DNA from 2 places in the Gilliamella sp. LMG 34359 genome. Region 2 is predicted to be linked to the other one. Evidence: riboswitches for the same ligand, from Rfam matches in the RefSeq annotation. Region 2 holds a riboswitch; the other holds the start of a gene.
What was found. A riboswitch is a leader RNA that binds a small molecule or an ion and turns the genes downstream of it on or off. The one in region 2 is predicted to bind thiamine pyrophosphate.
Positions count from the first base shown of each region.

Region 1: another riboswitch for thiamine pyrophosphate. It lies ahead of thiM (hydroxyethylthiazole kinase); the one in region 2 lies ahead of thiB (thiamine ABC transporter substrate binding subunit).

Region 1 is NZ_OZ474906.1:1,288,987-1,292,205, reverse strand. It holds gene trkA (Trk system potassium transporter TrkA) at 1-1,341, shown strand, start outside; TPP riboswitch at 1,393-1,494, shown strand; gene thiM (hydroxyethylthiazole kinase) at 1,547-2,332, shown strand; gene thiE (thiamine phosphate synthase) at 2,345-3,001, shown strand; gene thiD (bifunctional hydroxymethylpyrimidine kinase/phosphomethylpyrimidine kinase) at 2,998-3,219, shown strand, end outside.
Region 2 is NZ_OZ474906.1:2,688,205-2,691,423, forward strand. It holds gene thiP (thiamine/thiamine pyrophosphate ABC transporter permease) at 1-802, opposite strand, end outside; gene thiB (thiamine ABC transporter substrate binding subunit) at 827-1,825, opposite strand; TPP riboswitch at 1,866-1,974, opposite strand; gene argS (arginine--tRNA ligase) at 2,130-3,219, shown strand, end outside.

The sequences.
Region 1 (3,219 bases), 1.4 Mb from region 2:
GCCGGCCAAACCGGTAGTGCACTTGCTGAATATCTAGTAACTGAAAAACAGAATGATGTAACAGTCGTTGATGAAGATCATGATAAATTGCAATCTTTGCAAGAACGTTTTGATCTCCGAGTCATCTGTGGCAAATCGTCTTATCCGCAAGTGTTAGAGAGCGCAGGAGCTGAATCAGCCGATATGTTAGTTGCTGTGACTAACTCTGATGAAGTAAATATGATGGCTTGTCAGATTGGTCATGTAATGTTCAACATTCCACAAAAAGTCGCCCGAATCCGTGCCCCTGAATATAACGATGAAAAATACCCATTTTTTAATAAAGATTGTATCAATATTGACCATATTATCGCTCCCGAAAACTTAATCACCAATCATATTAGCCAATTAGTACAATATCCTGGCGCACTCCAGTTTGCTTCGTTTTATGATAATCGAGTCTGTTTAGTGGCTGTAACCGCTTATTATGGTGGCGCCTTAGTTGGAAGTGAACTGTCGGAACTGAAAGAGCATTTACCACATGTAGAAGCGCGGGTGGTAGCAATTTATCGTCAAAACCGCTTTATTCGACCGATTGGTTCAACTTTAATTGAAGCTGGGGATATGGTCTATTTTATTACTCCTCCTCTCAATATTAAAGCTGTAACCAGTGAACTACAACGGTTAGAAAAACCTTATAAGCGCATCATCATTAGTGGTGGCGGAGGCATAGCTGTCGCCTTAGCTAAGCGTTTAGAAAACGATTATCAAGTTAAATTAATCGAACGCAATGCTGAAAAAGCCGAATCAATTGCTGAGCAACTTATTAATACAACGGTATTACATGGTGAATCATCAGACCAAGAGTTATTATCGCAAGAGCAAGTCGAACTCACCGATCTGTTTGTGGCAGTCACCAGTGATGATGAAGCCAATATTATGTCATCCATGTTGGCAAAAAGAATGGGGGCGAAAAAAGTCATCGTGCTTATTCAACGCCAAGCCTATTTAGAGTTGATCAACGATAGTGTGATTGATATCGCAATCTCACCACAACATGCCACTATTTCAGAGCTATTAAGTCATGTTAGACAAACCGGTGTGGTTAAAGTGGTCTCACTACGTCAGGGTGAATCAGAAATTGTCGAAGTGGTTGCCAATGGTGAGGCAGAAAATTCAAAATTAGTGGGTAAAAATATCAACAGTCTAAAATTACCTTCAGGTGCGACTATTGGTGCGGTGGTGCGTGGCGAAGATGTGATTATTGTTAACACCGATTTGATGATTGAAAATGGCGATCACTTAATCATTTTCTTAGCTGATAGACGAGCCATTAGTGATATAGAAAGATTATTACAATAGCTTGTTTAAATTATAAACTCAGTTCATAATAAGAGCGTTTTTTACAAATTGGTTTTTGACTCGGGGTGTTTTTTGTTATTGCAAAAAACTGAGATTTTACCCGTTGAACCTGATCTGGATCATACCAGCGTAGGGAAGTCTTAGTCTTAATTGCTCGTTTTGACATATTCTTCCCTTAACATTACTAATTAGATAAGGATAGAATATGTCGGCCATTAAATTATTCCCAAGCCATGATGCCATCCCCTTTATTGAGCAAGTTCGCCTACAACGGCCATTAATCCATTGCATTACTAATGATGTGGTTCAGAATTTTACCGCTAATGTTCTATTGGCGATTGGCGCTTCGCCGGCGATGGTGGTTGCCGAACAGGAAGTTGAAGACTTTGTTGCCGTTGCTAGTAGTTTATTAATTAATATTGGTACGATAGATAGCCAAAGTGCCAAAAGCATGTTATTAGCTGCCGCGAAAGCAAAACAAACACAAACCCCTTGGGTACTTGATCCGGTCGCAGTTGGTTCGGCTCTGAAATACCGCACTGACATTGCCCAACAACTTTTAACCTTTTCACCCTCAGTTATTCGTGGAAATGCTTCCGAAATTCTAGCCTTAAGTGGTCAACAATCATCCTCTAAAGGACCTGATGGGCTTGATTCTACCGATTCGGCATTAAACGCGGCAAAACTATTAGCCGAAAAATATCGAACCATTGTAGCTATAACCGGCGAGATTGATTATGTCACAGATGGCAAACAAATTTATAGCATTGTTGGGGGGGATATCGCCCTAACCCGAGTAACTGGTACAGGTTGCTCATTATCAGCAATGGTGGCCGCATTTATCGCCGCTAGTAAAGATCGTTTAGCCGCAACCGCCTCTGCTTGTTTTATGATGAAGAAAGCCGGTGAACTTGCTAACAAACAGTCAGGTCTAGGCACTTTTGCTATGGCAATAATTGACCAACTTTCGCTATTTAAGCAAAATCACTAATAAGGATATTTGATGAAAAAGCAACTGGATTTAACCCTCTACTTAGTGCTTGATCCGCTATTATGTGGAGGCATAAATGGCATGGTTAATACCACAAAAATTGCTGTCGAAAATGGTGTTACCGCGGTGCAATTACGCTCAGAACAAGATTACTCAGGTAAAAATTGGTATCACGCCGCCCTAGCGTTAAAAGAGGTATTAAGCAATACCCCAGTGCCATTATTGATTAATGATCATGTCGATATTGCTTTAGCCATTGATGCCGATGGTGTTCATGTTGGACAAAGTGATCTACCGGTCGAAGTGACCCGCCGCTTAATTGGTAATGATAAGTGGTTAGGACTTTCGGTTTCTAATCTAGTACAACTGGAGAGTGTTCCTTGGCAATTGGTCGATTATCTGGGCATTGGCCCAATCTTTCCAACCACCACCAAAAAAGATGCCGCAACAGCAACAGGTATTGACCAATTGACTGAACTGGTTAGCACCAAACAATGCCCGGCAGTAGCTATTGGTGGCATAGGAGTAAATAATTTAACCGAAGTGGTACAAACAGGTATTGAAGGTATTGCGGTAGTTTCGGCAATTTGTGGTCAAGCCGATATTGCTAAGGCTACATCTGACCTAATTAAAAAAATAAGACAAGCAAAAGAGGAAATAGGAGTATGACAACAGTTGCATTAACTATAGCCGGTAGTGATCCTAGTGGTGGGGCCGGTATTCAAGCGGATCTAAAAGCATTTTCGGCACTTGGCGCTTATGGTATGTCGGTAATTACCGCATTAACCGCGCAAAGTACCCAGGGTGTTAATGGCGTGCACGCCGTTCCACCTGACTTTGTCGAAGCACAATTTAATACCCTTTATCAAGATATCCATATTGATAGC
Region 2 (3,219 bases):
ATGTGACAGTAAATTTTGTTCCAGTTTTGTTGATTTTTTGCATTAAACCGATAAACGCCACACAGCAAAGCAACTGCACACAAGCAAGCAATGCTGCTTGTAATAGGTCAAAGTCACGCACTGCTTGATAGATAGCCACTTCTAACGTGGTATATTTAGGGCCTCCGCCAAGAGCGAGGACAATGGCAAAACTCGAAAAGCAGAGCATAAAAATAAGTGCCGCCATAGGCAATATTTGTCTACGAAGTAAAGGCCACTCGAGTAATTTAAAAAAGGTAAAGGTTGAAAAGTTAAGTTGTGCAGCGAGCTGTCTTTGTTCAATAGGAACACTGTTTAACGTTTGATAAAATAGCGCGCATGCGTAAGGAAAATTTAAAAAAACATGCGCCAATAAAATTCCTTTTAATCCATAAATTGAAAATGAGAATGGTATATGCAGTAGTTGGCACAAGTAAGCCAGTACCCCTTGTTGACCGTACACCGATAATAATCCTGTCACCACCACTAAGGCCGGCAGAATAAAGGTAACTGGCATTAACTTTATCAATAATCGTTTACCTTTAAACTCAATTAAGGAGAGAGCTTTAGCCATTAGGATTGCCGATGTAAGCGAAAGTATTGTCGATAATAAAGCTTGATAAAAGGTGATCCAAACGATATGCAGTACATAGCTATCTAGATAGATCGCTACATTACCTGATTGTAAGGCAAATCGCCAGATAGCAATGAGTGCTGAGCCTAATATAATAAGAATTAAGCTAGCAGCACTGATTCCCGGTAGTAACGATTTAAATTTTAACATTGGTAGTACAGTTCTAAGGCAAAACTATTTACTAATTGCCGATTGCCACTCTCGAATCCAAGCTTTCTGATGTTTTTCGATCTCTTCTGGTTTAAATTCTAGCGATCTATTTACCGAATTAATTTGTGCAAAGGCATTAGGGATATCGGTTTTAATAATTGGATACATCACATTTTTTTCAGCAAATTGGCGTTGCACTTCTGGCGTGAGTAAATAGCGTAAAAATTGTCGAGCTAAGTCGACCTCTTGACTATATTTTATGATACCTGCCACCTCTACTTGACGATAATGTCCTTCATCAAAAATAGCCGCTTGATAATGGCGATCATTTTCGTTCATGATATGCGCCACCGGAGAGGTATTATAGCTGAGTACCAAATCGGCCTCACCTTTTAAGAACATGCCATAAGCTTCACTCCAACCTTTAGTAACAGTTACGGTGTTTTTAGCCACTTGTTGCCATGCATTTGCTGCATTGTCACCATACACTTTTTTCATCCAAAAGAGTAAACCGAGTCCTGGCGTGCTAGTTCTTGGATCTTGATAGATGATCTTCCAACCCGCTTTATTGTCGACCAGTTCATGTAAAGAGTGAGGTGGATTTTTGACTTTGTCTATATTGTAGATAAAAGCAAAATACCCAAAATCATAAGGCATAAAGCTATCGTCCCACCAATTGGTATTAAGATTGTCCGGTTTAGCGATTTGATGTGGAATAAGCAGATTGGCTTGTTTTGCCTGTTCTAACAAGTTATTATCAAGTCCTAAAATAACATCAGCATTAGTTTTATCACCTTCAAGGCGAATACGATTTAAAACCGAAACCCCATCACCTAAAGTGACAACATCAAGCTGGCAGTTGCACTGCGCTTCAAACCCTTTTTTTATCACCTCACCCGGCCCCCATTGTGACATAAATGAGTTATAGCTATATACGGTTAAGGTAGGAAGTTCAGCATTGGCTAATTGGCTAAACAGTGATAAGGAAAAAATAACAGATAGTAAAAAGTTTTTACGAAACATTTTGCCTCCAAAGTAATTAGTAAAAGACAAAAGGTTTGAGCAGATATATTAACTCAAATCCCTCCGCTGGCATTATCCAGTTCAGGTTCGACGAGTTATGTCAGTCACTCTGACACTCTCAGCCCTCCAGGGCACCCCGTTGAGAACAATAAATAGTTTAGTGTGAGCAAGTAGAATTGTAAACAAGCGTTTTGTCGATAGCCAGATAATTGCGCAATAGATGTTAGATATCAGCCAATCAGTGACAATTGTTACGTTTGTCGGTATTATATGCCTCATTTATTTCTTATCGATTAGGTATAGTGTGAATATTCAACAATTACTAACGCAACGAGTTTCCCAAGCAATGATTATGGCAGGTGCCGATAAAAATTGTGATGCTTTAATCAAGCAATCAGCTAAAGTTCAATTTGGTGACTATCAAGCTAATGGTATCATGTCTACCGCTAAAAAATTGGCTATGCCACCACGAGCATTGGCAGAGAAGGTTTTGCAACATCTTGATATTGATGATATTGCCGATAAAGTGGAAATTGCAGGTCCCGGTTTTATTAATATCTTTTTAAAAGATAGTTGGATTGCCGATCAGAACGAATTGGCTTTAAGTAGTGATAAACTGAATATTACCTTACCAGCCAAACCGCAAACCATTGTGGTTGATTACTCTGCACCAAACGTTGCCAAAGAGATGCACGTTGGTCATTTACGCTCAACCATTATTGGTGATGCCAGTGTGCGGGTATTATCTTTCTTAGGTCACAATGTTATTCGAGCTAACCATGTTGGTGATTGGGGTACTCAATTTGGTATGTTGATTGCTTATCTGGAAAAGATGCAAAATGAACATGCCAACGATATGCAACTGTCGGATTTAGAATCTTTCTATCGTGCTGCTAAAAAACATTATGATGAAGATGAAGTCTTTGCTGAAAAAGCACGAAATTATGTAGTTAAACTCCAAGGTGGCGATGAGTATTGTCGTGATATGTGGCGTAAGCTTGTTGATATTACCATGACACAAAACATCGCAACTTATAAACGATTAAATGTAACATTAACAGTTGAAGATACCATGGGCGAAAGCATTTATAACAGTATGCTACCGGGTATTGTTGCCGATTTAAAACAGAAAAAATTAGCCGTTGAGAGTGAAGGCGCCATTGTGGTATTTTTAGATGAGTATAAAAATAAAGAAGGCGAACCGATGGGCGTTATCATCCAAAAACGTGATGGTGGCTACCTATATGCAACAACCGATATCGCTTGTGCTAAATACCGTTATGAAACGTTACACGCTGATCGTATTCTTTATTATACTGATTCTCGTCAACATCAACATTTAGAACAAGTTTGGACGATTGTCCATAAAGCTAAATATGTTCCAGAATCGTTGA